2 regions of the Streptomyces griseochromogenes genome follow, and region 2 is predicted to be linked to the other one. Evidence: riboswitches for the same ligand, from Rfam matches in the RefSeq annotation. Region 2 holds a riboswitch; the other holds the start of a gene.
What was found. A riboswitch is a leader RNA that binds a small molecule or an ion and turns the genes downstream of it on or off. The one in region 2 is predicted to bind cobalamin.

Region 1: linked by a shared signal. The riboswitch ahead of AVL59_RS36045 (cobalamin biosynthesis protein) and the one ahead of AVL59_RS25635 (hypothetical protein) in region 2 are both predicted to bind cobalamin.

Annotation. Positions count from the first base shown of each region.
Region 1 is NZ_CP016279.1:8,312,406-8,320,062, reverse strand. It holds gene cobN (cobaltochelatase subunit CobN) at 1-782, opposite strand, end outside; gene AVL59_RS36050 (cobyric acid synthase) at 779-2,287, opposite strand; gene AVL59_RS36045 (cobalamin biosynthesis protein) at 2,284-3,228, opposite strand; cobalamin riboswitch at 3,332-3,472, opposite strand; gene AVL59_RS36040 (hypothetical protein) at 3,827-4,054, opposite strand; gene AVL59_RS36035 (inorganic phosphate transporter) at 4,088-5,350, opposite strand; gene AVL59_RS36030 (class II aldolase/adducin family protein) at 5,678-6,346, shown strand; gene AVL59_RS36025 (alpha/beta hydrolase) at 6,425-7,552, shown strand.
Region 2 is NZ_CP016279.1:5,976,705-5,984,361, reverse strand. It holds gene AVL59_RS25640 (molybdopterin-dependent oxidoreductase) at 1-3,064, shown strand, start outside; cobalamin riboswitch at 3,180-3,301, shown strand; gene AVL59_RS25635 (hypothetical protein) at 3,443-3,793, shown strand; gene AVL59_RS25630 (enoyl-CoA hydratase/isomerase family protein) at 3,822-4,940, shown strand; gene AVL59_RS25625 (acetyltransferase-like protein) at 5,046-5,804, shown strand; gene AVL59_RS25620 (trypsin-like serine peptidase) at 5,814-7,657, opposite strand, start outside.

The DNA of each region.
Region 1 (7,657 bases), 2.3 Mb from region 2:
TCGTCCCAGGCGGCCCGCGAGGAGGTGAGGCAGAGACCCTGCAGCACGGGGACGTTCAGGTCGGCGAGGGCTCCGATGTCCCAGGCTTCCTCGTCGCCGCCCGCCGACGCCTCGGAGGCGTGCGTACCGCCGGCGGCGAGGACGGTGGCGACCAGGGCATCGGTCCGGCCGAGGATCTCGTACAGCCCGGCGTCCGCGCCGCGCAGCGAACCGCAGTACACGGGAAGCGCGTTGGCTCCGTGCGCCTCGATCGCGTCGCACAGGGTGTCCACGAAGGCGGTGTTGCCGCTCAGCTCGTGGGCCCGGTAGAAGAGCACGCCGACGGTGGGGCGGCCCGCGACGAGGTCACGCTCGCCGTGCACCCCGTACTCCGGCATCTTCCGTGGCTCCTCGAAGCCCTCACCGGTCAGCAGCACGGTGTCGGACAGGAACCGGGCCAGCTCGGTCAGGTTCGCGGAGCCGCCCTCGACCAGGTACTTCAGCGCCTCGGCCACGACACCCGCCGGCACGGACGACTCGGCCATCAGCTCGGCGTCCGGCACGGCCTCGCCGCCCAGCAGCACGGTCGGGATCCCGGAGGCACTGAGCGCGGCCAGCCCGTCCTCCCAGGCGCGCTTGCCGCCCAGCAGCCGTACGACGGCGATGCCGGCGCCCTCGACCAGGCCCGGCAGCTCCTCCGCGACGTCCACCCGGGTCGGGTTGCCGATCCGGTACGCGGCGCCGGAGGCCCGGGCCGCCAGCAGATCGGTGTCGGCGGTCGACAACAACAACACTGTGCTCATGCGGGCGCTCCCGGTGGAATGAAAGGCAGTCCTTGCGGCGCGCCCGACTCGATGAGCCGCCAGAGCGCGTCCGTGTCCGCGTGCTGTTCGATCAGGTCGCCGAGCCGGTCGAGCTGCTCCTCGCGCAGCACGGCGAACGAGGTGTCGGGGGCCGGCACGAAGCGGCGGCCCGCGGCGGCGGCCACCTCGCGCAGGAAGGCCCGCCGGAAACCGTCCGACTCCAGCGAGCCGTGCCAGTGGGTGCCCCAGGTCCGGCCGACCCGGCAGCCGTCCAGGAAGGGCTCCCCGCCGGTCACTTCGGCCACCCCGTGATGGATCTCGTACCCGTCGACGCGCTCGCCGAGGGCTTCCCCCACCGGCCGGGTGAGGGTCTTCTCGCGGGCGAACCGCACCCGCACCGGGAGCACTCCGAGTCCCGGGACGCTGCCGGCGCGCGACTCGACCTCGTCCTCGATGTGCTCGCCGAGGATCTGGAAGCCGCCGCAGACCCCGAGGACAGGGCGGCCTTCGGCGGCCCTGCGGACGAGCGCGTCGGCCAGGCCCCGCTCGCGCAGCCACTCCAGAGCCCGTACCGTCCCGCGCGTTCCCGGGATCACCACGAGATCGGCGTCCGCCAGCTCCTCCGGCCGGTCCACGAACCGCACCACGACGCCCGGTTCGGCGGCCAGGGCGTCCACGTCCGTGAAGTTCGACATGAGCGGGACCGCGCAGACGGCGACCCGCAGCACGTCCTCGCCGACGGGGGGAGCCACGGCCGACTCGCGGACGGTGCCGCGCAGGGAGACCCGGAGCCCGTCCTCCTCGTCGATGCCGAGCCCGTGCCGGAACGGCAGCACGCCGTAGGTGTGCCGTCCGGTGAGCCCGTGCAGCATGTCCAGCCCCGGCTCCAGCAGGCTGACATCCCCGCGGAACTTGTTCACCAGGAACCCGGCGACCAGTTCCTGGTCCTCCGGTGAGAGCAGGGCGACCGTGCCGAAGAACGAGGCGAAGACACCGCCCCGGTCGATGTCGCCGACGACGAGCACGGGCAGCCGCGCGTTCCGCGCGATCCCCATGTTCACGATGTCGGTCCGCCGCAGATTGATCTCCGCGGGCGAACCGGCCCCCTCACAGATCACCGCGTCATACGTGCCCCGCAACTCGGCCAGACAGTCCAGGACCGTGCCCAGAAGCCGTTGCCGGCGCCCTCCGTGGTACCCGCGCGCGCTCAGCTCGCCCACCGGCTTGCCCAGCAGCACCACCTGGCTGCTCTGTTCGCCGCCCGGCTTGAGCAGCACGGGGTTCATCAGCGCCGTCGGTTCGACGCGACAGGCCTGGGCCTGCATGGCCTGCGCCCGCCCGATCTCGGCGCCCTCGCGCGTCACGAACGAGTTCAGGGACATGTTCTGCGCCTTGAAGGGCGCGACCTTGACGCCCTGGCGCACCAGCCACCGGCAGATCCCGGCCGTCACGACGCTCTTGCCGGCGTCGGAGGTGGTACCGGCGACGAGGAGACCACCGTTCACTTCCCACGTCCCTTCACGAGTCGGCGCGCGGCGACCGTCGCGCCGAGCGCGAGCAGGCCGACGCGGCGGGAGAGCCGTACGGCCCGGTCGATGTCGGTGACCTGGACGGCCCGCCCGGAATCCCCGTTGAGCACGGGCCGGTGCTCGACGCGTCCGCCGTAGGAGAGCGTGCCGCCCAGCCGCACACCGAGAGCGCCCGCGAACGAGGCCTCGACGGGCCCGGCGTTGGGGCTCGGGTGCTTGCGGGCGTCGGCCCGCCAGGCGCGCAGGGCGCCGCGCGGGTCGGGTCCGGCGGCGGCCGCGAGTACGGCGGTCAGCCGCGCCCCCGGCCAGCCGGCGAGGTCGTCGAGCCGGGCGGAGGCCCAGCCGTAGCGCCGGAAGCGGGCCGACTTGTGCCCCACCATCGCGTCCAGGGTGTTGACGGCCCGGAACCCGAGCAGCCCCGGCACCCCGCCCACCGCACCCCACACCAGCGCACCCACGACGGCGTCGGAGGTGTTCTCGGCGACGGACTCGACCACGGCCCGGGCGATCCCGTCGGCGTCGAGGGCCTGCGGATCCCGGCCGCACAGATGCGGCAGCCGCGCCCGCGCCGCCTCGATGTCCCCGGCCTCCAGCGCGCGCCCGACGGTCCGGGCCTCCCGGGCCAGCGACGTGCCCCCGACGACGGCCCAGGTGGCGGCACCGGCCAGCGCGACGGAGGCGGCGGGGGAGCGGCGTACGGCCCGCTCGGCGACGGCCCCCAGCGCCACGGCGCCGCCCGCGCACACGGCGGTGTGCAGGGCGCCCCAGCCACGGTGGTCGTGCCACAGCACGCGTTCCACGGCCGCGGCCGCGCGCCCGAACACGGCGACCGGATGCCCGCGGCGCGGATCGCCGAGGAACAGGTCGCCGAGAAGGCCGGCGGCGGCGCCGTACGCGTATGAGCGATCGGCACCCATCGGCTCAGCCGGCCGTGGGCTCAGGGGCGGGTCCGGTACTGGTCCTCGATCGGCGGCCGAGCATGGCGATATGTGTCCTCACTCAGGGTGTCCGCGCCCTGGTTCGACGAGACCGGCGGTGAGAGTTCCTGGCTCCCGGGGATGTTCTTCCCCGGTGACAGTGGCGGGACCGCGCCGGATTCGCACCGGCTTCCTCTTCTGCCGCCGTACATGGCGTGGGCAGTCCACCACGCACCCGGAAGGGCCGTCAACTTGCCTTTGACCTGGGACGGTGGACTGTGCTGAGGCCCACATCGCCGGCCCGCCGGGCCGTGCCCGACGACCGGGTCGCGGTGAATTCCCCCTCCTCCGGGCGACGTTCGGGGATCCCTCTTGTGCTCACACACCGTGAGCATGGCAAGGGTGCGTACGTCTCATACGGGATGCAACGGACGCGGGGGAGACGCACGGTGGCGTACGTGGCCGAACTGCCGCCGGACGACGGTCAGGTCGTACCGCCGGAGGTGGTGGGCGGGTCCCGCCCGCCGTGGACACACCTGCGCCCTGCCGCTCCGGCTGACGTGCCGGCCCGGCAGGGCGCAGGAGGGACTCCGGGGAACTAGGCCTTGGCCACGATCAAATGGATCCCGTAGGCCACCGCGGCCGCGCAGGCCGCGAAGCACACGTACGCGCCCGTCACCGCCAGCGCGGCGGAGCCGCCCTGTGCGGCGGCCTTCTCGCGGCGCGCGAGGCCGTTGATGCCGAGGGTGAACAGGGCCACCAGGCCCACCGTGAACACGAGGCTGACGCCGAAGACGGAGCCGAGGGCCGCCCAGTCGATCTTCATGGGGATGCTTCCTTCAGTTACCGGGTGCTCGGGTCAGACCGTGGCGGCCGGCGGGGTCGCCGGAGCGGCGGGGGCCGGGTCGGTGGCGGCGGCCGGAGACGGGATCGTGGCCGTCAGGCCCTCGGTGACGGTGCCCGCGGGCGGCGGGGTCACCGCGGCGATGGCGGTGGTCACCACGCCGGCCGGCTCGGCGGTGTCGTCGGCCACGACGTTGGTGTGGTCGACGACCTGGCGACGGGAGATCTTCCAGATCGTGGCGCTGGCGCCGACGAGGAAGACGGCGACGACCGCGGTGCCCCAGTCGCCCAGGTCCGTGACGGACTCGGCGCCCGCGCCGACCAGTGCGGCGGCCGGGAGGGTGAGCACCCAGGCGACGGCCATGCGGGTCGCGGTGGACCAGCGGACCACACCGCCCTTGCGGCCGAGGCCCGCGCCCATCACCGAGCCGGAGACGACATGGGTGGTGGAGAGGGAGAAGCCGAGGTGGGAGGAGGCCAGGATGGCGGTGGCCGCGCTGGTCTGGGCGGCGAAGCCCTGTCGCGGCTCCAGGTCGGTCAGCCCCTTGCCCATGGTGCGGATGATGCGCCAGCCGCCGATGTAGGTACCGAGCGCGATGGCCAGGCCCGCGGAGAGGATCACCCAGGTGGGAGGGTTGGAGCCGGGGGCGACCGCGCCGCCCGCGATCAGCGCCAGGGTGATGATGCCCATCGTCTTCTGGGCGTCGTTGGTGCCGTGGGCCAGGGAGACCAGGCCGGCCGAGGCGATCTGCCCCGCGCGGTAGCCCTTGCGGGTGGCCTCGCCCTCGGCGCCGCGGCCGATGCCGTAGGAGAACCGGGTGGCGAACATCGCCGCGAGACCCGCCACGACCGGGGCGGCGACCGCCGGGAGCAGGACCTTGGTGACCAGGACGTCACCGTGGACGGCACCGAAGCCGGCGGAGGCGACGGTGGCGCCGATCAGGCCGCCCATCAGCGCGTGGGAGGAGCTGGAGGGCAGTCCCACCAGCCAGGTCACCAGGTTCCAGAGGATCGCGCCGACCAGCGCGGCGAATATGACCTCGGGACGTATGCCGTTCTCGTCGACGAGACCCTTGGAGATCGTGTTGGCGACCTCCACGGAGAGGAAGGCGCCTACAAGGTTGAGGGCGGCGGACATGGCCACCGCGACCTTGGGCTTGAGCGCACCGGTCGAGATGGTCGTGGCCATCGCGTTGGCGGTGTCGTGGAAACCGTTCGTGAAATCAAACGCGAGTGCGGTTACCACCACAATCGCGAGGATCAGCGAGAAGTTTTCCATTTACCCAGGCAATCGTTCGAGGTCATTGGCTGTTGGACCGTAGGCAACCTGGGTGAACGGAAAGTGAACTGAAGCGGGCTTCAGGATGTCAGTGGCGGGTTGTCGGGGTCGTGTTCGGGTCGACATCCCAGGCGCCCCATGGCTGCCGGCCGCGCGCGAAGGCCCGCGGTCGCCTCGGCGGCCCGCGAAAGAGATCCTGGTCACCCCGCGGGCCGCCGCCGAGACGGGCGAGCGGCGCGCCGTCCGGCGCCCGCTCGGGAGTACGAATTCAGGCCCGATTCACGCCACGGGACCCCGCGGCGCCGGGCCGGCTGGCAGGATCCCCGCATGGCTGAACAGCGACGGGATCCGGAAGCGGAAGAGTCACACCTGTGGGAGGGCGTGGTCGCGACGGCCCGGCGGACCGTCGCCGACGGGCTGGTCGTCGGCACCTCCGGCAATGTGTCGGCGCGCGTCGGGGACCTCGTGCTGGTCACCCCGTCGGGCGTGCCCTACGACCGGCTGACCCCGAACGACATCACCGGCGTCGACCTCGACGGATGCCAGGTGCTCGGCACGCTCGTGCCGACCAGCGAGCTGCCCATGCACCTGGCCGTCTACCGCACCACCGACGCCCGCGCCGTCGTCCACACCCACGCGGTGCACGCCACGGCCGTCTCCACCCTCGTGACCGAGCTGCCCCCGATCCACTACATGGCCGCGGCCATGGGCGGCCCCGCCCGGGTCGCCCCCTACGCGGCCTACGGCACGGACGAACTGGCCGAGAACATGCTCAGCGCCCTCGCCGGCCGCTCCGGCTGCCTCCTGCGGAACCACGGCATGATCACCTACGGCGCCACCCTCGACCAGGCCTACGACCGCACCGCCCAGCTGGAGTGGATGTGCCGGCTGTGGCTGACGGCGTCCGCGGCGCCGGGCCGCGCGCCCTCCCTGCTGACGGAGGAACAGATGGAAGAGGCCGGGGCACGTTTGAAGGGGTACGGCCAGCGGGGGTGACCGCACCCTCGTCCGGATCCGTCGTGACGGCCGGGCCCTCCGCTGGCCGTCGGCCCGGCGCGCCACGACACTGGATCCGTGCGCACCGTCAAAGCGACCGCAGCCGCACTCACCGCGGTGCTGGCCGCCGGCGCCGTGTCCGTGGCCGCCGGCCGATTCGCCAGCGACGCCGCGCTGAAGGCGCCCGCGGGCCGCCCCCTGCCCACCGAACCCCGGCTCACCGTGCACGGCACCGCCGCGGGCCGGATCGCGCTCACCCGCGACCTGGCCTCCCTGCGCCCCGGCACCTACGGCCTGGCCGGCGACGGCTCCCACGCGGTCGTCGGTCCCGTCCTGGAGGCGGCGGAGCACACCGCCGACACCGTCGTACGCCGTCTCGTACGCGTCACGCACGGCACCCTCGCCCCCGGCGACGCGGTCTGGCTCACCCCGAACCTGTACGTCGGCGATCCGGGCGCCGCCCTCGGCATCGACCACTCCGACATAAACGTCCCCGGTGAACTCGGTGCCCTGCCCGCCTGGTTCGTGCCCGGCTTCCGGGACACCTGGGTGATCGCGGTGCACGGCCTCGGCACCACCCGCGAGCACGCCATGAACGTCATGGGGTTCCTGCACGGCCGCCGCCTGCCGGTGCTCGCCCTCGCCTACCGCGGCGACCTCGGCGCCCCGCGCCCGCCGGACGGGCTGGGCCACCTCGGCGAGACCGAGTGGCGCGATGTGGACGCCGCGATCCGCTACGCCGTCCGCTACGGTGCCCGCAGGGTCGTCCTCCTCGGCTGGTCCACCGGCGCCACCATGGCCCTGCGCGCCGCCGAGCACTCCGCCGTGCGCGAGCGCGTCGCCGGGCTGGTCCTCGACTCGCCGGTGCTCAGCTGGCCGGCCACCCTGCGGGCCCTCGCCCAGGCCCGGCACACACCGGAGCCGCTGCTGCCGCTCGCGGTGCGGGCCGCGCAGGGCCGGGCCGGGCTGCACACCGACGGGCTCGCCGAGGCCGCCGACCAGGGCCGGCTCGCCGTACCCACCCTGATCGTCCACGGCCCGGACGACACGGTCGCCCCCTGGGAGTACTCCCGCCGCCTCGCCGCCCGCCGTCCCGACCTCGTCGCCCTGCACACCGTGCCCGAGGCCCCGCACGCGGCGATGTGGAACGCGGACCCCAAGGAGTACGAGGAGCGCCTGCGCCGGTTCCTGACCCCGCTGATGTGAGCGCGCCCCGATCCCTCGGCACAAGTCGGAAGCCCCGGTTCCAGCCGTTCCGTTTAAGGTCGTACGACTGGCCGGAAGACGACTCTTCGCCCGGCATCGGGCCAT
Region 2 (7,657 bases):
CGCCGACGCCGACCGGGCCTTCGTCGAGGAGCTGTGGGAGCTGGAGCCGGGCTCGATCCGGGCCGACGGTGTCGGCAAGGGCACGGTCGAGATGTTCCGGAAGATGGCCGACGGGGACATCAAGGCCTGCTGGATCATCTGCACCAACCCGGTCGCCTCCGTCGCGAACCGCAAGACGGTCATCGAGGGCCTGGAGGCGGCCGAGTTCATCGTCACCCAGGACGTGTTCGCCGAGACGGAGACGAACGCGTACGCCGATGTCGTGCTGCCCGGTGCGCTGTGGACCGAGACCGAGGGCGTCCTGATCAACAGTGAGCGCAACCTCACCCTGGCCCGGCCGGCCGCCGATCCGCCCGGCGAGGCGACGGCGGACTGGCGGATCATCGCCGCCGTGGCCCGGGCGATGGGGTACGAGGAGGGCTTCGCGTACGACAGCGCCGAGGAGGTCTTCGAGGAGCTCAAGCGCGCCTGGAACCCGGTCACCGGCTGGGACCTGCGCGGTGTGAGCTACGAACGGCTGCGCACCACGCCGGTCCAGTGGCCGGCGGCGACCGCGGACGGCTCCGACCGCAACCCGATCCGGTACCTCGGTGCTGACGGCACGCCGACCTTCCCCACCGCGAGCGGACGTGCGGTCTTCTACGCCCGTCCGCACATCCCGGCGGCCGAGATGCCCGATGACGACTACCCGTACGTGCTCAACACCGGCCGCCTCCAGCATCAGTGGCACACCCTGACCAAGACGGCCAAGGTGGCCAAGCTGACCAAGCTCAACCCCGCCCCCTTCGTGGAGGTGCACCCGCAGGACGCGGCCGAACTGGGCCTCGCCGAGGGGGATTCGGTGGAGGTCGCCTCGCGGCGCGGACGGGCCGTGCTGCCCGCGGTCGTCACCGACCGGGTACGGCCGGGCTGCTGTTTCGCGCCGTTCCACTGGAACGACCTGTTCGGGGAGTACCTGAGCGTCAACGCCGTGACCAGCGATGCCGTCGACCCGCTGTCGTTCCAGCCCGAGTTCAAGGTGTGCGCGGTGTCGCTGACCAAGGTGGCCACCCCGGTGACGGTTCAGGCACCGGCCCTTGCGGCCGCGGAGGCCACCACTCCGCCATCGGCCGCGTCGGCCCTTCGACCGCCCGCCTCCCCTGCTGCCCATTCCTCTCCCAACCCGTTCGGGCTGGAACCCGCGCCCCTGCCGGTCCTCACCGAACACGAACGCCGCTATCTGACCGGCTTCCTGGCCGGCATCCCGTTCGGCGCGCCGGGCGTACCGGTGCTGCCGCCGGACGCCCCTTTCAGCCCGGAGCACGCCCTGTGGGTGAACGGTGCGCTGGCCGGGATGTACTCCAGAGCGGAGGCGACGCATTCCACCGCGCACGGCATCGACGGCTCCCCGCGGTCGTCCGCCCCGTCCGCGGACGCCCCGCGCCGCCAGGTCGTGATCCTCTGGGCGTCGCAGACCGGCAACGCCGAGGAGTTCGCGATCGCCGCGTCCGAGAGACTCACCTCCGACGGCCACTCCGCCGCCCTCCTGCCCATGGAGGAGGCCGACCCCGCAGCGCTGCCCTCCGACGCCGACCTGCTGCTGATCACGAGCACCTTCGGCGACGGCGACGCCCCGGACAACGGCGCCGAGTTCTGGGACGCCCTCGCCTCGCCCGACGCCCCGCGCCTCGCGGGCAGGCGCTACGCCGTCCTCGCCTTCGGCGACTCCTCGTACGACGACTTCTGCGGCCATGGCCGCCGTCTCGACCGGCGCATGGAGGAGCTGGAGGCGATACGCCTGGCCCCGCGCACCGACTGCGAACCGGACTTCGAGACCGAGGCCGGGGCCTGGCTCGACCAGGTGCTCACTGTGCTGAAGAGCCCCGAGCACCCGGCCTCCGATCCCGCCTTCGATCCGGCGCCCGATCCGGCCCCCGCCACCCCGGCGGCTCCCCGCCCGAGCCGTTCCGCCCCCGTCACCGCCCGCCTGACCGGAAACCGCCTGCTGAGCCTGCCCGGTGCGGTCAAGGAGGTGAGGCGCTTCACCTTCGACACGCGTGACAGCGACACCCCGCTGGTCTACGAGGCCGGGGACGCCCTGGCGGTGCAGCCGGTCAACTGGCCGGAGCTCGTGACGGAGTGGCTGGCCGTCACCGGCCTGGACGCGGACGCGGCCGTTCGGGTCACCAACGCCGGGGACGTGCCCTTCGCCGAGGCACTGCTGCGCCATCTGGACATCACCCGTATCACTCCCGGCCTGCTGCGCTTCGTCGCCGACCGCGCCCGCGACCCGCGCGAGCTGCGCAAGCTGCTGCGGCAGGACAACAAGGGGGAGCTGGCCCAGTGGTCCTGGGGCCGCCAGGCCGTCGACGTGGTCGCCGAGTTCGGAATCCGGGCCGGGGCACAGCAATGGGCCGACGTGCTGGGGCGCCTGCAACCCCGCATGTACTCCATATCCTCCAGCCCCCTGACAGACCCTCACCTCGTCTCGCTGACCGTCTCCGTCGTCCGCTACGAGAACCTCGGCGGCCGCCCCCGACAGGGCGTGTGCTCCCCGTTCCTCGCCGACGCCGAGCCCGGCACACCGGTTCCGGTCCGCGTCCAGCGGGCGTCGCACTTCCGCCCGCCCGCCGACCCCGCAGCACCGGCCGTGATGGTGGGCCCCGGCACCGGCGTCGCGCCCTTCATCGGCTTTCTGGAGGACCGCCGGGCCCGCGGCCACCACGCGCCGAACTGGCTGTTCTTCGGCGAACAGCGCCGGGCCGCCGACTTCTACTACGAGGAGGAGCTGACCGCGTTCCTCGCCGACGGCACGCTCACCCGTCTGGACACCGCCTTCTCCCGCGATCAGCGCGCCAAGATCTACGTCCAGGACCGGATGCGCGAACACGGTGCGCAGCTGTGGTCCTGGCTCCGGGACGGCGCCCATCTCTACGTCTGCGGCGACGCCTCCCGGATGGCCAAAGACGTCGACCGGGCCCTGCGGGAGACGGCCGTCGTCCACGGCGGCCTGGACGAGGCCGAGGCGGCGGCGTACGTCAAACAGCTCGCCGCCGACAAGCGCTACGCGCGCGACGTGTACTGACCACGACGGCCGGGGCCGCCGCGTCGGCCGGTCCGGGTGCCCGGGTCGTCGTCGCGAGGATGACGGGAGCTGGTCGGCGATGGAATGATGATCCGCGACAAGGCGACGGCGATCCGAGGAAGCCGGTGTGAATCCGGCGCGGTCCCGCCACTGTGATCGGTGAGCGAGTTCCGACAGGCCACTGTCCGCGAGGGCGGGAAGGCCGGGACGAGCGACGACCCGAGAGCCAGGAGACTCACGCGGTCGCCTCCTCGACGGACACCGGGGCGGATTTCCCCGGGGGAGGAGTGGTTGACCGTGCCAGAGAACCTGGCGGAACCGGCATCCGGCGACGCGGTAGTCGTACCGGGGGCCGAACCGGCGCCCTGCCGTGTCGTCGTGTGCCGGGACTGCTGCTGTGGCAGTACCAAGGTGACCGGCGTCGATCACGCGGGGCAGACCGCGCGTCTGCGAGCGGAGGTTCCTGTGCGCATCTCCGCCTGCCTCGACGTCTGCGAACAGGCCAACGTCATCGTCGTACAGCCCTCCGCCGCCGGACGGGCCGCCGGCGGCCGACCGGTCTGGCTGGGACTCGTCAACGACCCCCACGCCACCGAGGACATCACCGACTGGGTACGCGCGGGCGGGCCGGGCATCGCACCCCTGCCGGAGATCCTCGATCTCTATGCCTTCACACCGCCGCGGCTCAGCGCGGCGACCCGGGACCGGCGCGGCGTGAGCCGTCGTTGAACCATCGAGACAAGGAACCGATGAGATCATGCGTGTCGATCGTGGCCCGCGGCCTGACGGAGGCGTTCGGACGACCGGTACCGAGGAATCCGTCCTGCTGCACACAGCCGGACGGGCCGCCCACATCACCCTCAACCGGCCGAAGGCACTCAACGCGCTGTCCCACGCGATGGTGCGCCGCATCGATGAGGCCCTGACCGCCTGGGAGCACGACCCGGCCGTGGAGACCGTGGTCATCACCGGGGCCGGGGAGCGCGGTCTGTGCGCGGGCGGCGACATCCGCGCCGTCCACGACGACGCGCGCGACGGCGACGGCACCGCCTCGGCCGCGTTCTGGCGCGACGAGTACCACCTCAACGCCCGCATCGCCCACTACCCCAAGCCCTACGTCGCCGTCATGGACGGCATCGTCATGGGCGGCGGCGTCGGCATCTCGGCGCACGGCAGCGTACGGATCGTCACCGAACGGTCGAGGGTCGCCATGCCCGAGACCGGCATCGGCTTCGTCCCCGACGTCGGCGGCACCTACCTCCTCTCCCTCGCCCCGGGCGAACTGGGCACCCACCTCGCACTGACCGGCGCACAGATCGGCGCCGCCGACGCCCTGCTGTGCGGGCTCGCCGACCACTACGTGCCGTCCGACGCGCTCCGGGCCTTCGTCGCCGACCTCGCCGACCTGACCGTGGAGCAGGTGCTCGCCCGTCACACGCAGTCGCCGCCCACGGGCGAGTTGGCCGGCCGGAGGGAGTGGATCGACGCCTGCTACGCCGCCGACACGGTGGAGGAGATCGTCCGGCGGCTGCTCGCCCATGGCGACACGGCGGCGAAGGAAGCAGCGGAGACCCTGCTCACCAGGTCGCCCAGCGCCCTGAAGGTCACCCTGGCCGCCCTGCGCCACGCCCGGCGGCTCGGCTCGCTGGAGCGGGTTCTCGACCAGGAGTACCGCGTCTCCTGCGCCGCCCTGAGCACTCCCGACCTGGTGGAGGGCATCCGCGCCCAGGTCATCGACAAGGACCGCAACCCCCGCTGGTCGCCCGCGACCCTCGCCGAAGTGACCGACACCGACGTCGAGCGCTGCTTCACCTCCCTCGGCGAACACGAACTCGGCCTCGCCGGGCCCGGCACGACTCCCGAGGCGGCCCGGTGAGCTGAACCGACGTGTTCACCGGACGGCCGGCACGAGCCGCCGTCGAGGGGTAAAACCGCTGGCCAAGAGGGTGTTCCCATGACAGGGTTCCCCACCGTGACAGACATGGACAGCATCTTGATCACCCCGCTCACCGAGCGTCCGTCATTGACGTCCCGGCTCTACGAGATGACCGAGACGTGGCCCGCTTTCATCCCTCAGGATCTGGTCGCGGGCGCCCTGTTGAGCCGGGTGGCCGAAGACTTCCCCGAGTACTGCGTGGTGGCGACGGACGGCGACCGCGTAGTGGCACGCGGGTTGAGTGTGCCCTTCGACGCCGGGCTCGACGGCCGTGAGGAGATGCCGGACAAGGGCTGGGACCAAGTGCTCGTATGGGCCTACCGCGACCGGCACCTCGGGAACGCGCCGACGACAGCCAGCGCGCTGGAGATCACGGTGGACACCGAGTACCTCGGCCGTGGTCTGTCCTACCGCATGCTGACCGCGCTGCGGGACGGCGCCCGACGACAGGGCCACGACGCGTTGCTGGCCCCGGTCCGTCCCACGGCCAAACACCTCGAACCACGGGTCCCCATGGCCGACTACATCCGCCGGCGGCGCGAGGACGGACTGCCTGCCGACCCGTGGCTGCGCGTGCACGTCAAGTCCGGTGGCAGCGTCGAGAAGGTCGCCACGGCGTCGATGACGGTCAGCGGCTCCCTGGCCCAGTGGCGGCAGTGGACCGGCCTGCCCTTCGACAGTGACGGGGACATCGACGTACCGGGCGCCCTCGTCCCGGTCCACTGCGACACCGCACATGACCGCGCGGTCTACGTCGAACCCAACGTGTGGATCCGGCACGGCGTGCGTCCTTCGACCACCTGACGACCTCGCTCAGGAGGCCGGGGTGACGAGCGTGTGCTCGTCACCCAGCCGGGTGACGCCGGTGTCGGTGTACATGGTGGTCTCACCGTCGGACCGGCGGACGACGAGGTCGTCCGTGCGGCCGTTTCCCGTGTAGTCGCCGGTGGTCATCGCCACGCCGTGGGTCCACGGCTCGTTGGCGTCCAGGAGGCGCCGCTCGGTGCCGAGCGCAGAGGTGGTGGTGCCGACGTAGTCGTCCAGTTCGCCGTCGGACCAGCGCACCATCAGGTCCCACTTCTGGTTGCCGGAGAACTCACCGCCGGTGAGGAGCGTGGCGTTCTTCCACGTGCCGTTCGGTTCCTTGAGCCGGTGCTTCTGGCCGAAGGTACCGGCACCGACGTTGGTGTAGAGGGTCAGCTCGCCGTTCGACCACCGCACCATCAGGTCGGTGACGTACTGGCCCGCGCCGAAGCGGCCCGCGGTGATCTGGGTGGCGTTCTTCCAGGTGTCGTTGGGGCCGATCATCCGGGTGCCCGCCTGGTGCAGACCCTTGGAGCCGACGTCTCCGAAGAGGGTGACCTCGCCGTCGGACCAGCGCACCATCAGGTCGAACTGGCTGGAACCGGTGAAGTCGCCGGCGGTGATGGTCTCGGCGTGGGTCCAGGTGCCGTTGGCGGCCAGCAGCTGCTGCCCCGAGCCGAAACCGCCCTGTCCGTCGCCGGGGTAGAGCGTGACCTTGCCGTCGGTCCAGACCACGATCATGTCGCTGTGGCCGGTGTGGCGGAAGTCGCCCGAGGCCAGGAGCTTGGCATGCTGCCAGGTGCTCGCCGAGCCGGGCAGCGCCGGGCCGTCGGTCGACGGCTGGTACGGGGGCCTGGGGCCCACCGTTCGATGGGCGGCGGCATCGGCGAACAGGTCCTGGGCGTCCTTGCCGTAGACCGGCGCGTACGTCACCCAGTCGTCGTTGGCGTCGTCCCCGCCCCCGAAGTAACCGCCCGTGTTGCCGATGACGTTGCCCGTGCCGGTGGTCCGGTTGTAGCCCTCGATCCACGGGCCGCCGGAGACTCCTCCGTAGAAGCCCTTGCAGGTCATGCGTATCTGCCGGAACCCCGGCAGACGCGAGGTGGTGACCGGGCAGCGTATCGCCTGGTGCTTCGGGTTGACGCTGTCGGAGCCGGGATAGCCGATGACGGTGACCTGATGGGTGTAGTTGCTCGCGGGCGTGAACGTCAACGCGCCCGTGACGGCTTCCACTTCACCTCGGCTGTTGGGATCGACCTGCGCGAACGCCAGGTCCAGGTCGGAGCTGGGATCCTTGGTGTTCGCGGCATAGCGCGGGTCGATGTACAACCGGGACACCGGGAACACACCGTGCGGCTGCTGGGCGGCGGACTGCCCACTGCGGTACTGCGGCACGAATATGCGGTGGGCGGCGGTCTCCAGACCGCGGCCGCAGTGCCCGGCGGTCAGGACGATGTCCTGAGCGGCCGTGTGCACGACACTGCCGGTGCAGTACGTACTCTTGCCGCCCAGGGGCCTGCCGTCGTAGAAGAACGTGCCCACCATCGGATGGCCGTCGAAGTGCTCCGGGGCGGGCGTGCCCGGGGGAGCAGCGTTGCGTACCCGGTTGCGGGGCGCGGCGGCGACGGGGGAGTGACCGGGGACGGCGTCGACCGGGACCGCGTTGTCCATGCGGTCCGCCGTCCAGAACTTCTCCTCTTCACCCAGGCTCGGCCCGCCGCCCGGGGAGGCGGACGAGGAAGCCGGCCCGGCGGACCGCGTGCCGGCCTTCGGCGCCGGGCGGGTGGGCGCGACCGATGCCGCGAGGCGCTGTTTCGCATGGGTCGATGGCGCGCTGTCAGCCGACGGCAGCG